2 regions of the Streptomyces purpurascens genome follow, and region 1 is predicted to be linked to the other one. Evidence: riboswitches for the same ligand, from Rfam matches in the RefSeq annotation. Region 1 holds a riboswitch; the other holds the start of a gene.
What was found. A riboswitch is a leader RNA that binds a small molecule or an ion and turns the genes downstream of it on or off. The one in region 1 is predicted to bind S-adenosylmethionine.
Positions count from the first base shown of each region.

Region 2: it holds a riboswitch for S-adenosylmethionine, as region 1 does, so the genes downstream of both, OHU35_RS11630 (aminotransferase class V-fold PLP-dependent enzyme) here and thrC (threonine synthase) in region 1, are expected to answer to the same signal.

Region 1 is NZ_CP108341.1:4,237,482-4,244,727, reverse strand. Features, by position in the region: gene OHU35_RS19200 (glucosyl-3-phosphoglycerate synthase) at 17-961, opposite strand; SAM riboswitch class I at 1,117-1,273, shown strand; gene thrC (threonine synthase) at 1,292-2,578, shown strand; gene OHU35_RS19190 (ubiquitin-like small modifier protein 1) at 2,707-2,982, shown strand; gene OHU35_RS19185 (cold-shock protein) at 3,431-3,634, shown strand; gene groL (chaperonin GroEL) at 4,171-5,796, shown strand; gene OHU35_RS19175 (NADH:flavin oxidoreductase) at 5,987-7,108, shown strand; gene OHU35_RS19170 (carboxylesterase/lipase family protein) at 7,198-7,246, shown strand, end outside.
Region 2 is NZ_CP108341.1:2,535,958-2,543,203, forward strand. Features, by position in the region: gene OHU35_RS11615 (response regulator transcription factor) at 1-496, shown strand, start outside; gene OHU35_RS11620 (SLC13 family permease) at 633-2,048, shown strand; gene OHU35_RS11625 (glycerate kinase) at 2,058-3,251, shown strand; gene OHU35_RS11630 (aminotransferase class V-fold PLP-dependent enzyme) at 3,206-4,573, opposite strand; SAM riboswitch class IV at 4,708-4,824, opposite strand; gene trpD (anthranilate phosphoribosyltransferase) at 4,899-5,963, opposite strand; gene OHU35_RS11640 (cytochrome bc complex cytochrome b subunit) at 6,089-7,246, opposite strand, start outside.

The sequences.
Region 1 (7,246 bases):
CCGAAAACAGCCCCGGTCAGGCGGCCTTCCGCGCCTGGTACTCGGCGATCTCCACCATCGGCGGACGCTCCTCGGTGTCCACGGAGTACGTCCGCGGTTCGAAGCCGTCCCCGCCCCGCTCGAACTGCGTCAGGGACGGCCGGATCAGATGCCCGCGGGCCAGCCGCAGCTGGGCCGTGCGGTAGATCGCGGCGGCCATCCGGCCCAGAGCCTGCCCGTCCTGGTGCCGGTGCTTGCGCACCCCGACGTCGACCTGGGCGAGGGCGTCCAGGCCCGCCAGGTGCAGGGCGTCGACCAGCATGCCCAGCTCGACGCCGTACCCGACGGGGAACGGCAGCTGCTCAAGCAGCGAGCGGCGGGCCGCGTACTCGCCGCCGAGCGGCTGCACGAAGCCGGCCAGCTGCGGCCAGTGCATGTTGAGCAGCGGGCGTGCCATCAGCTCGGTGACCCGGCCGCCCTGCCCGGCGGCGGCGCCGAGCGGACGGTCGTACATGGCCTTCACCAGGTCCACGCCCGGCTCGGTGAGCAGCGGGCCCACGATCCCGGAGACGAAGTCGGACGAGAAGTCCCTCAGGTCCGCGTCGACGAAGCAGACGATGTCCCCGCGGGTGGCGAGCAGCGAGCGCCACAGCACCTCGCCCTTGCCGGGCACCGCGGGCAGCCGCGGGAGTATCGCGTCCCGGTGCACCACCGTCGCGCCCGCGGCCGCGGCCACCTCCGACGTACGGTCGGTCGAGCCGGAGTCGACGACGACGAGCTCGTCGACGAGCGGCACCTGCCGCATCAGGTCGTGGCGGATGACGGCGGCGATGTCGCCGACCGTCTCCTCTTCGTTGAGCGCGGGCAGCACGACACTGACCGTCTGGCCCGTGCGCTGCTTGGCGGCGAGTATCTGGTGGAGGGGGCGATCGGTCGCGGACCAGGAACGGGTGCTCAGCCAGCGCTCGACTTCTTCCAGCACCGTGGCGGCTCCTCTGCGTGCTCTCGGCGGGACGGACTGTGAGCCATCTCGCGGTTCGGACGACTATCTCAACTGTCCTGGTCGTCGGTTACAGTCTTGAACAACGCGGGTGACCATCGCATGTCCGGGGTCAACCCACGTCGACAACCGAATACAGCTCATCCAGAGGGACAGAGGGAAACGGCCCGTTGAAGTCCCGGCAACCCTCCAGTCGGTTCTCGTAGGTCACTGTCGACCACACGCGCGAGGCTCCCGGCTCGGGAAGGTGCCAAATCCGTCTCACGGCGAGATGCGTCGTGAGGAAGATGAGGAGAAAGGGCCTCGCCTCACATGGCTGCGCAGACTGTTGCAAGCACCACCGAATCCACCGTAGACCTCGGCCCCGCCGCCGCCCTGAGCTGCCGCGAGTGCGGTCACCGCGTCCCCCTCGGACCGGTCTTCGCGTGCCAGGAGTGTTTCGGCCCGCTGGAGATCGCCTACGACTTCTCGGCCTACGACACCGAAGAGCTCCGCAAGCGCATCGAAGCGGGTCCCGCGAACATCTGGCGCTACGCCCCGCTGCTGCCGGTCCCGGCCGACGTGGCGGAGAAGCCGAACATCAACCCCGGCTGGACCAAGCTCGTCAAGGCCGACAACCTGGCCCGTGAGCTCGGCGTCGACGCCGGCAAGCTCTTCGCCAAGGACGACTCCGGCAACCCGACGCACTCCTTCAAGGACCGCGTCGTCGCCCAGGCCCTTGAGGCCGCCCGCGCCTTCGGCTTCACCACCCTGTCCTGCTCCTCCACCGGCAACCTCGCCGGTGCGGTGGGTGCCGCCGCGGCCCGCGCCGGCTTCCGCTCCTGCGTGTTCATCCCGCACGACCTGGAGCAGGGCAAGGTCGTCATGGCCGCGATCTACGGCGGCGAGCTCGTCGGCATCGAGGGCAACTACGACGACGTGAACCGCTTCTGCTCCGAGCTGATCGGCGACCCGGCCGGCGAGGGCTGGGGCTTCGTCAACGTCAACCTGCGGCCGTACTACGCCGAGGGCTCCAAGACGCTGGCGTACGAGATCTGTGAGCAGCTCGGCTGGCAGCTGCCGGACCAGCTCGTGGTGCCGATCGCCTCCGGCTCGCAGCTCACGAAGATCGACAAGGGTCTGCAGGAGCTGATCAAGCTCGGTCTGGTCGAGGACAAGCCGTACAAGATCTTCGGCGCGCAGGCCGAGGGCTGCTCGCCGGTGTCGACGGCGTACAAGGCCGGCCACGACGTCGTACGCCCCCAGAAGCCGGACACCATCGCCAAGTCGCTGGCGATCGGCAACCCGGCGGACGGTCCGTACGTGCTCGACATCGCGCGTCGTACGGGCGGTGCGGTGGAGGACGTGAACGACGAGCAGGTCGTCGAGGCGATCAAGCTGCTCGCGAAGACCGAGGGTGTGTTCGCGGAGACCGCCGGTGGGGTGACGGTGGGGGTGGCGAAGAAGCTGCTGGAGAACGGGCTTCTCGACCCTGCCAAGACCACGGTCGTGCTGAACACGGGCGATGGGCTGAAGACGCTGGATGCGGTGGCCGGTACCGGGCTGACCGCGACCATCCGGCCCAACCTGGATTCGTTCCGGGACGCCGGACTCGTCTGACCGTTGCCTGCTGCGGGCCGGTGGGGGCTGGTCGCGCCCACGCGGCGGAGCCGCAGATCGGCACAGCCCCGCGCCCCTGAGGGCGCGCCCCAGCCGTAGCTTCAATCAAAACCGGAGGTCATATTCCGATGAGCGTCACCGTTCGAATCCCCACCATCCTGCGTACCTACACCGGCGGCCAGGCCGAGGTGGCTGCCGAGGGGGCGACCCTCGGGGAGGTCATCTCCGATCTGGAGAAGAACCACACCGGGATCGCCGCCCGGGTGCTGGACGACCAGGGCAAGCTGCGCCGGTTCGTCAACGTGTACGTCAATGACGACGACGTGCGCTTCGAGCAGGGTCTTGAGACGGCGACGCCGGACGGTGCCGGTGTGTCGATCATTCCGGCCGTCGCCGGTGGCTGAACCGGTCGACCGGCTTGATTATTACCATCGGTAACGGCCGTCACTGAGAGTCCATCGAATTGCCCCCTCCGTGAGAGAAACGGAGGGGGCAATTCTGTGTGGTTGAGCGCGGTACAGTTGGGGAACGCGATCCCGATCCCCTGATCGGGCACCCTGAATTCCTGCCGCGCGCCCGACAAGATGTAGCCAAAGTGTGTGCGTCTTTCGTGGCTTTTGTTCCCTTTGCGTGGCCCGACTTGCCCTGAAGTCAGGCGAATTCTCCCCACATTCCGGATCCTGCGCGTCCAGAATTCTCGTCCGATTGACCTGTTGCAGAGGGCAGTTGGACAGATACATTCGGCCGCGGTCGACGCGTTCCGGCGCACGCCCCCAATCCGTGGGGGGTGAGGTCTGACCCGGATCCGCGAAGTGCGGGTCTGTGCAAGGGCCAGTAATAGGGGAGTTAGGCATGGCTCAGGGCACCGTCAAGTGGTTCAACGCGGAGAAGGGGTACGGCTTCATCGCGGTCGACGGTGGTGCGGATGTTTTCGTCCACTACAGCGCGATTCAGATGGACGGCTACCGCACCCTTGAAGAGGGTCAGCGGGTCGAGTTCGAGATCTCGCAGGGTCAGAAGGGTCCACAGGCCGACATGGTTCGCGTCGCTGCCTGAACGCGCGACCACGACAAACCGCAAGCGGCAGGTCTTCTCTGAAGGGCCCGTACCCCCCGGGGTGCGGGCCCTTCGGCCTGTCCGGCGGCCGGCCGGGGCGAAGGGTCGGCGGGGGGCTCGTAGAAGTCCGCCGCGCCCGAGGGTGCCCCGATGCCCACCCCGGTGCGGGGGCGGCGACTTCGCGCTCCGGACCCGCTCGCGTCGGCCGCTCGGCCGCCGCCGCGGGCCGTGGGCCCAGGCGTTTCCCGGCCTCGGGCGATCCGCCGCGGCGCTGTCCGCGGCCTGCGGACGAGCCGGGCGCGCCCCGTTCGCCGGGGGCTGAGTGCGCCTCCGTATCCCGAGAGGCGCTTGCACTCGCCTAGGCCGAGTGCTAATCATTGCGTTAGCACTCTGAAGGTGAGAGTGACAACGTAAGGACCGGGTCGGTGAGGCCCGCAGGCCGGGTGGGGAAGGAACCACGAGGCTGGCGAGCCGTCCGTCGCGGGCGCGGGCGCGGTCCGAAGTAATCACCCCCAGTCCTGGAGGGACCACTTCACATGGCCAAGATCATCGCGTTCGACGAGGAGGCGCGGCGCGGCCTCGAGCGCGGCATGAACCAGCTCGCGGACGCCGTCAAGGTGACGCTCGGCCCCAAGGGCCGCAACGTCGTCCTCGAGAAGAAGTGGGGCGCCCCCACGATCACCAACGATGGTGTCTCCATCGCCAAGGAGATCGAACTCGAGGACCCGTACGAGAAGATCGGCGCCGAGCTGGTCAAGGAAGTCGCCAAGAAGACGGACGACGTCGCCGGTGACGGTACGACCACCGCGACCGTTCTCGCCCAGGCCCTGGTCAAGGAGGGCCTGCGCAACGTAGCCGCCGGCGCCAACCCGATGGCCCTGAAGCGCGGCATCGAGCGTGCCGTCGAGGCCGTCTCCGCCGCCCTGCTGGAGCAGGCGAAGGATGTCGAGACCAAGGAGCAGATCGCTTCCACGGCCTCCATCTCCGCCGCCGACACCCAGATCGGCGAGCTCATCGCCGAGGCCATGGACAAGGTCGGCAAGGAAGGCGTCATCACCGTCGAGGAGTCCCAGACCTTCGGTCTGGAGCTGGAGCTCACCGAGGGTATGCGCTTCGACAAGGGCTACATCTCGGCGTACTTCGCGACCGACATGGAGCGTATGGAGGCCGTCCTCGACGACCCGTACATCCTGATCGCGAACTCCAAGATCTCCAACGTCAAGGACCTGCTCCCGCTCCTGGAGAAGGTCATGCAGTCGGGCAAGCCGCTGCTGATCATCGCCGAGGACGTCGAGGGCGAGGCCCTGTCGACCCTGGTCGTCAACAAGATCCGTGGCACCTTCAAGTCCGTCGCCGTCAAGGCCCCGGGCTTCGGTGACCGCCGCAAGGCGATGCTGCAGGACATCGGCATCCTCACCGGCGGCGAGGTGATCTCCGAGGAGGTCGGCCTCAAGCTGGAGAACGCCACGGTCGACCTGCTGGGCAAGGCCCGCAAGGTGGTCATCACCAAGGACGAGACCACCATCGTCGACGGTGCCGGCTCGGCCGACCAGGTCCAGGGTCGCGTCAACCAGATCCGCGCCGAGATCGAGAACAGCGACTCGGACTACGACCGCGAGAAGCTGCAGGAGCGCCTGGCGAAGCTCGCCGGCGGCGTGGCCGTCATCAAGGCCGGTGCCGCCACCGAGGTGGAGCTCAAGGAGCGCAAGCACCGCATCGAGGACGCCGTTCGCAACGCGAAGGCGGCCGTCGAGGAGGGCATCGTCGCCGGTGGTGGCGTGGCCCTGCTGCAGGCCTCCCAGGTGTTCGAGAAGCTGGAGCTCGAGGGTGACGAGGCGACCGGCGCCAACGCCGTGAAGCTCGCGCTGGAGGCCCCGCTGAAGCAGATCGCCGTCAACGGTGGTCTCGAGGGCGGCGTCGTCGTGGAGAAGGTCCGCAACCTCCAGGTCGGCCACGGCCTGAACGCCGCGACCGGTGAGTACGTCGACATGATCGCCGAGGGCATCATCGACCCGGCGAAGGTGACCCGTTCCGCGCTGCAGAACGCCGCCTCCATCGCCGCGCTGTTCCTCACCACCGAGGCCGTCATCGCCGACAAGCCGGAGAAGGCGGGCGCTGCCCCGGCCGGCGGCGGCATGCCGGGCGGTGACATGGACTTCTGATCGACCCCTGGGATTCCCCGGGTTGATCAACGGTCTTGCCGAGGGCGGCACTCCCTGTTCCGACAGGGGGTGCCGCCCTCGGGCGTGTGCGGGGTCACAGTGCGGGCGGGATGGCATGGGCGGGCCGGATGGTTGAAGCGTACGTCCTATGCGTATGCACATACTGTCCGGTATCCGAAGGAGCCCCTGAGTGACCGTCGCCGCCTCCCGCGCCGCCGAAATCCTGTCCCGGCCCGTCACGCTCAACGGCCTGACCGTCCCGAACCGCATCGCGATGGCGCCGATGACCCGCATGTTCTCCCCGGGCGGTGTCCCCACCGAGGACGTCGTCTCCTACTACTCCCGCCGTGCCGCCGCCGGAGTCGGCCTGATCGTCACCGAGGGCACCTACGTCGGGCACGAGTCGGCCGGGCAGAGCGACAGCGTGCCGCGGTTCCACGGCGAGGAGCAGCTCGCGGGCTGGGCGAAGGTCGCCGAGGCGGTGCACGCCGCGGGCGGCACGATCGTCCCGCAGCTCTGGCACATCGGCATGGTCCGCAACCAGGGTGAGCCGCCGGTCGCCAACGCCCCGGCCGTCGGCCCCTCCGGTCTGCGCATCGGCGCCACGGAGCCCACCGGCAAGGCCATGACCCAGGCCGACATCGACGCCGTCATCGGCGCGTTCGCCGAGGCCGCGGCCGCCGCCGAGCGCATCGGCTTCGACGGCGTGGAGATCCACGGCGCCCACGGCTACCTGCTCGACCAGTTCCTCTGGGAGGGCACCAACCGCCGCACCGACGCCTACGGCGGCGACCGGGTCGCCCGCGCCAAGCTCTCGGAGGAGATCGTCGCGGCGGTCCGCGAGACCGTGTCCGCCGACTTCCCCGTCATCTTCCGCTACTCGCAGTGGAAGCAGGAGGCCTACGACGCCCGCCTCGCCGAGACGCCCGAGGAGCTGGAGGCCATCCTGACGCCGCTCGCGGCCGCCGGTGTCGACGCCTTCCACGCCTCCACCCGCCGCTACTGGGTGCCCGAGTTCGAGGACTCCGACCTCAACCTGGCCGGCTGGACGAAGAAGCTCACCGGCAAGCCCGCCATCACCGTCGGCTCGGTCGGCCTGAACGGCGTCGACTTCCTCAAGTCCTTCCAGGGCCAGGGCGCCGAGGTCAACGACCTCGACAACCTCCTGGACCGCTTCGAGCGCGACGAGTTCGACATGGTCGCCGTCGGCCGCGCGCTGCTCCAGGACCCGCAGTGGGCGGCCAAGGTCCTGGCCGGCCGCTTCGAGGACACGGCCCCGTACGACCCGGCGGCGCTGAAGACCCTCAGCTGACCTCGTCGCCTGAGGCTCTGGATCTGCTTGCGTCAGTCAAGGACACTGACTGAGCGCCTGTTCACCTGCCATTTCGTGAGGAGATCCAGATGACGACGACCGAGTCCCGCCCGGCGGAGGGTGGCCCTTCGGATGAGC
Region 2 (7,246 bases), 1.7 Mb from region 1:
GCCCGGCCGGGACGGCTTCACGATCCTGCGCGAGCTGCGCGAGGCGCGGGTGTCGGTGCCGGTGATCGTGCTGACCGCGCGGGACTCCGTACGGGACACGGTGGCCGGCCTGGAGGGCGGCGCCGACGACTGGATGACCAAGCCGTTCCGCTTCGAGGAGCTGCTCGCCCGGGTACGGCTGAGGCTCCGTACGGCGGCGCGGGCGCCGGAGGTGACGGTGCTTCGGTCGGGCTCCCTGAGCCTCGATCTCCGTACCAGGCGTGCGCGGTCCGGGGAGCGGACGGTTGACCTGACGGCTCGTGAGTTCGTGTTGCTGGAGCTGTTCCTGCGGCATCCGGGGCAGGTGCTGTCCCGGGAGCAGATCCTGTCGCATGTGTGGGGATACGACTTCGATCCGGGGTCCAACATCGTGGACGTGTACGTGCGGACGCTGCGGAAGAAGCTGGGGGCGGAGCGGGTGGAGACGGTGCGGGGGATGGGGTACCGGTTGCCGTAGTGCCGCGTGGGCGCCGTTGCCGGGTGCGGGTTCGCCGTGGTTGTTCGCGCGGTTCCCCGCGCCCCTGAGGGACATGTGAAAACTCCTTCATGCAAGGCTCATGGAGGGCTCACCGCTCTCGCCGACCGTTTGTGGCGTGACCCTGAATCCGCGCTCCACCACCGTCCTGTGCGTGGCGCTGTCGTTGTGCGCGCTGCTCGCGATACCCACGAACTTCCCGGGACTCGGCGGCGACGCCCGTTTCACGCTCGCCGTGTTCGTGTTCGCGACCTGTGCCTGGATCGGGACGTCGATCGACGACACCTACATCGCGCTGGGCGCCGGGCTCGCGCTCACGGTGACCGGGGTGATCAGCAGCGACACCCTGTTCGGCACGCTCGGCGACGCCACGGTGTGGCTGCTGATCTGCGCGTTCGTGCTGGCGGCCGCGGTGAGCCGGACCGGGCTCGCGGGCCGGGCGGCGGTGTTCCTGGTCAGCGGGGCACGCACCGTACGGCAGCTCGTGCACCTGACGACGGCCGCCCTGGTCGTCACGGCGTTCGCGGTGCCCGCCACCTCGGGCCGGGCCGCGCTCGCGCTGCCGGTGTTCCTGGCCCTCGCGAAGGTCCTCGCCGACCGGAAGCGACTGGTCGTGATGCTGGCGCTGCTGTTTCCGACCGTGATCCTTCTGTCGGCGGTGGCGACTCTGATCGGTGCGGGTGCGCATCTGATCACCGTGTCGGTGCTGTGGGAGACGACCGGGCAGCACATCGGCTTCACGGAGTGGCTGCTGCTGGGTCTGCCGCTGGCCGTGGCCTCGTCCCATCTGGCCGCCGAGCTGGTGATGCTGACGACGACCCGGCGGGCCGACCGCCGCGGCCCGGTCAGCATCACCCCGGAGCAGATCCAGGAGCACAGCGAGCAGTCGGTGACCGGCCCCTGGAGCCAGGCCGAGAAGCGCTGCACCCTGCTCCTCGCCACGGTGGTGCTGCTGTGGTGCAGTGAGCCGCTGCACCGGGTGCCGCCCGCCCTGGTCGCGCTGATCGGCGCCGTCATCGCCTCCTCCCCCGCTCTCGGCACCGTCCGTCTGAAGGACGCGCTGAAGACCGTCCCCTGGTCGCTGCTGCTGTTCATGGCGGCGACGATGGCGATGGGCGTCGCGCTCGCCGACTCGGGAGCGGCGAAGTGGCTGGTCTCGGGGCTGCCGACGGGCCAGCACCCGGTGATGTTCCTGGCGATCGTGATCGCCGTCAGTACGGCGGCCCATCTGGTCCTGCAGTCCCGCTCGGCCCGTTCGTCGGTCCTGGTCCCGCTGGTCGTGGCCGCCGCGGTCGGCGTCGGCGTCAACCCGGTCGCGGCCGCGCTCGCCTCCACCGCCGCCGCGGGCTTCTGCCACACCCTGCCCGCCTCGGCCAAGCCGGTCACGCTCTTCGCGCAGATCCCCGGCACGCCCACCTACACCCCGCGCGACCTGCTGCGGCTGTCCGCGTTCCTGGCCCCGCTGACCGCCGCGCTCGTCCTGCTCTTCGCCGTCGCGGTGTGGCCGCTGCTCGGCGTGTCCGTCACCCGTTAAGGAGCCCTCATGCTGACCCGTGTCGTCGTAGCCCCCAGCGGTTTCAAGGAGTCCCTGTCTGCCGAGGCGGCGGCCGACGCCATCGCCGCGGGTGTCCGCCGTGTCCTGCCCGACGCCGAGATCGACCTGGTTCCGCTGGTGGACGGCGGCGAGGGCACGGCCGTCGCCCTGGCCGCCGCGACCGGCGGCCGGCTCGTCACCGTGCCCGCCACCGGCCCCGTCGGGGAGACCATCGGCGCCCACTTCGCCCTGCTGGGCTCAGGTGACACGGCGGTGGTGGAGATGGCGGCGGTCGCGGGCCTCTCCCTCGTCCCGCGCGACCTGCGCGACCCGGGCGCCACCACCACGTACGGTGTCGGCGAACTGATCCGCTCCGCGCTCGACCGGGGCGTCGGGCGGATCCTCGTCGGCTGCGGCGACTCGGGCACCTCGGACGGCGGCGCGGGCGCGCTCCAGGCGCTCGGGGCCCGGCTCCTGGACGAGGAGGGCCGGGAACTTCCGTACGGAGGAGCCGCGTTGGCGCGTCTGCACCGCATCGATCCGCGGGGCCTGGACACCCGCCTCGCGGACGTGGAGCTCCTCGTCGCCTGCAACCCCTACAACGTGCTGTGCGGCGAGCGGGGCGTCGCCCGGGTCTTCGGCCCGCAGAAGGGCGCGACGCCCGCCCAGGTCGAGGAACTGTCGGCCGGCCTGGAGAACTGGGCGTTCGTCCTCACCCGCGATGTCGCCGTCCCGGACACGAACCTCCGCCACGGTCCCGGAACCGGGGCCTCCGGCGGCCTGGGAGCCGGCCTCGCCGCCCTGGGCGCCCGGCTCCTCCCCCGCTTCGACGTGCTGCTGGACCATCTCGACCTGGACGCCCGGCTGGCCCGCGCCGACCTGGTCGTCACCGCCGAGGGCGCCCTGGACCACCAGACACCGCGCTGCAAGGTCCCGGCCGAGGTGGCCCGCCGGGCCAAGCTCCACGGCCGCCCGGTGCTGGCCCTGGCGGGCACGCTCGGCGAGGGCGCGCACGAGGTGCCGGGCGTGGACGCGTTCAGCGGCATCCTGCCGGCTCCTATGGCCCTGGCGGAGGCCCTGGTGCGGGCCTCCGAGCTCCTCACGGACGCGACCGAACGCGCCCTGGGAATGATCCTGCTGGGCGCCCGGCTACCGGCTCACGCGGAGGTGTCCGGGACGCAACGGCCGTCCTCCGTGCGGTAGTTCCACCGCGCGCCGTCCTGGACCAGCTCCTTGACGGCGTCGACGAACCGCTCGACGTGCTCGTCGGGCGTGCCCGCGCCGAAGCTCACCCGGATGGCGTTGAGGGACTTCTCTCCGGGAGCCGCCTCCGGTGCCCCGCACTCGCCCTGGGTCTGCGGGTCGCTGCCCAGCAGCGTCCGCAGGAGGGGGTGGGCGCAGAACAGCCCGTCCCGCACCCCGATGCCGTACTCGGCGGAGAGGGCGGCGGCGAAGTGGGAGCTGTTCCAGCCCTCGACGACGAAGGAGATGACGCCGACGCGCGGGGCGTCGTCACCGAAGAGGGAGAGGATCCGGACCTCCGGCACCTCGGCGAGGCCCGTACGCACCTTCTCGATCAGGTACTGCTCGCGCGCGACCAGGTTGTCGAACCCGGCCTCGGTGAGCGCCGCGCAGGCGGAGGCGATGGAGTAGGCGCCGATGACGTTCGGGGAGCCGGCCTCGTGACGGGCGGCACTGTCGTGCCACTCCACGTCGACGCCGCCGTCCGTACGCCGCGCCACCTTCCGCGAGGCACCGCCGCCCGCGAGGTAGGGGTCCGCCTCACGCAGCCAGTCGGCCCGGCCGGCCAGGACACCGGAGCCGAAGGGCGCGTACAGCTTGTGCCCGGAGAAGGCGACCCAGTCGACGTCGAGGTCCGCGACGGACACCGGGTGGTGCGGGGCCAGCTGGGCGGCGTCCAGCACGATCCGGGCGCCATGGGCGTGCGCGGCCGCCGCGAGCTCCCGTACGGGCCACAGCTCGCCGGTGACGTTCGAGGCACCGGTGACGCAGACGAGGGCCGGCCCGTAAGGCTCCCGGTCGGCGAGGGCGCGCTCCAGGGTCTCGACGGCCTGCCGCGGGCTGCTCGGGGCGTCGAGGTAGGTGACGCGCGCGTTCCGCCACGGCAGCAGGGAGGCGTGGTGCTCGGTCTCGAAGACGAAGACCTGGCAGTCGGCCGGGAGCGCGGCGGCGAGGAGGTTCAGGGAGTCGGTGGTGGACCGGGTGAACACCACCTGGTCGCCGTCCCGGCAGTCGAGGAACTCCGCGACGGTCCGCCGGGCGTTCTCGAAGAGGTCGGTCGACAGCTGGGACAGGTACCCGGCACCGCGGTGGACGCTGCCGTAGTACGGCGCGTAGGCGGCGACGTCGTCCCAGACGCGCTGGAGCGCCGGGGCGCTGGCGGCGTAGTCGAGCGCGGCGTAGGTGACCTCGCCCCCGGTCACGAGCGGCACGGTGACATCCCGGCCCAGAACGGGCAGCGAGGCACAAACGGACTGGTCGGCGGCAACAGCGGAGACGGACATGGGTGAACTCCCGTGAAGGCAGGTGGAATCCGCCCGCGAGCACATAGGGCTACAAGCGGGGGTGAAAGTGGAGAGGGATGCGGAGGCGGGGCTCTGCGGCCCTATCGCATTCGCTGGTTCACGAGAAACTCCTCGTCACGCGCTTGCCACAGACCTCGCTGCCTGCGGCCTGGTCTTCACCCGGGGCACCCCGCCACGGACGGAGGGTTGCCGGACAGTCGGCCGGGGCCTCATGACTGTCACTCATGACCTGGTCAGGAAAGTACGCGAAAAGATCGGCGTCCCGCAACCCGAGTCCGGATCGCGGGACGCCGTACGGGATCCGCTAGATGTTGCTCGCGGCCACCCAGCGCTCCAGGGTCCGCTTCGCCGCCCCCGAGTCGATCGACTCCGCCGCCTTCGCCATCCCGGCACGGATCTGGTCGGCCAGGGGTGCCGCCGTGGGCTCCAGCGCCACCAGCGCGGCCGCCGAGTTCAGCAGGACCGCGTCGCGGACCGGCCCGGTCTCGCCCTCCAGCAGGCGGCGGGCGACCTCGGCGTTGTAGGAGGCGTCCGCGCCGCGCAGGGCCTCCACGGGGACCAGTTCGAGGCCCACGTCGCGCGGGTCGAAGGCCTCCTCTCGCACCGTGCCGTCCCGGACGATCCACACCCGGGACGTGGCCGTGGTGGTCAGTTCGTCCAGGCCGTCGTCGCCCCGGAAGACCAGGGACGAGTTGCCGCGCTCGGCGAAGACGCCCGCGACGATCGGAGCCATGCGCGGGTCCGCCACACCGACGGCCTGGGACCGCACCCGGGCCGGGTTGGTCAGCGGGCCGAGCGCGTTGAACACCGTACGGATGCCCAGCTGGCCGCGTGCCGCGCCCGCGTGGCGCAGGGCCGGGTGGAACTTCACCGCGAAGCAGAAGGTGATCCCGGCCTCCTCGGCGACCTCCGCGACCCGGTGCAGCGGCAGCTCCAGATTGACCCCGAGCTTCTCCAGCACGTCGGAGGCCCCGGACGCCGAGGACGCGGCCCGGCTGCCGTGCTTGACGACCTTCGCGCCCGTGCCGGCGACGACGATCGAGGACATCGTGGAGATGTTGACCGTCTTGGCGCCGTCACCGCCCGTGCCGACGATGTCGACCGTCGCCCCGGGCACCTCGATCACGTTCGCGTGCTCGTACATCGTCCGGACGAGGCCTTTGATCTCCTCGACGGTCTCGCCCTTGGCCCGCAGGGCCACCACGAAGCCCGCGATCTGCGCCTCGGTCGCCTCGCCGCGCATGATCAGGTTCATCGCCCAGGCGGTGTCGTCCGCGCTCAGGTGCCTGCCGTCCAGCAGGCCGTTCAGCAGGGCGGGCCAGGAGCGGCCCGCCGCGGTGTCGCCTCCAGCGGGGGTCACAGCGCTCATCAGCCGCTCCTGGGTCGTCGTACGTCACGTAAAAGCAGTGGTCCCACCCTATCCAGCCCCGGGCACCACGAAGGGCCCCGTCCGAACACCGGACGAGGCCCTTCTGTGGCGTGGCGAAGCAGCGATCAGTGGTGGCCGTGGCCGCTCGTGATCTCCCGGTACTCCTCGGCGGTGGGCTTGGGGATCTGGGCCCCCTCGCCGTAGTAGGACTCGCTGAGCTTGGCGCGCAGCTTCTCGGAGCCCTTCACCTTGCGCTCGACACCGTTCTCGTCGGTCGTCGGACCGATCTCGGCCGGCTGGTACTGCTCGTGCGCGGTGAGCGTGTACATCTGCTCCTGGCTGAGCGGCTCGTGCACCTCGATGAACTCACCGTGCGGCAGGCGCTTGATGATGCCCGACTCGCGGCCGTGCAGCACCTTCTCCTTGTCCCGGCGCTGCAGGCCGAGGCAGATGCGCTTGGTGACGATGAACGCGATGACCGGTCCGAGGAAGAACCCGATGCGGACGAACCAGGTGACCGTGTTGATCGACAGATGGAAGTGCGTGGCGACGATGTCGTTGCCACCGCCGATCAGCATGATGATGTAGCCGGTGACCCAGGCGACACCGACACCCGTGCGGGTCGGGGCGTTGCGCGGCCGGTCCAGGATGTGGTGCTCGCGCTTGTCCCCGGTGACCCACGACTCGATGAACGGGTAGAGGGCGATGATCCCGAGGAAGACACCGAAGAGCACCAGCGGGATGAACACGCCCAGGACGAGCGTGTGGCCCCAGAAGTTGACCTCCCAGCCCGGCATCGCACGGATCAGACCCTCGGCGAAGCCCATGTACCAGTCGGGCTGGGCACCGGTCGACACCTGGTCGGGACGGTAGGGGCCCAGAACCCAGATCGGGTTGATCGTCGCGATGCCGGCGAGGGCCGCGATGACACCGAAGACCAGGAAGAAGAAGCCTCCGGCCTTGGCCATGTAGACCGGCAGCAGCGGCATGCCGACGACGTTCTTGTTGGTCCGTCCGGGACCCGCGAACTGGGTGTGCTTGTGGTAGAAGACCAGGATCAGGTGGCCGACCACGAGCCCGAGCATGATGCCCGGCAGCAGCAGGATGTGGATCGAGTAGAACCGGGCGACGAAGTCGGTGCCCGGGAACTCCCCGCCGAACAGGAACATCGAGATGTACGTGCCCACGATCGGCACGGACAGGATCGCGCCCTGCGTGAAGCGGACACCGGTGCCGGACAGCAGGTCGTCCGGGAGCGAGTAGCCGGTGAAACCGGTGAACAT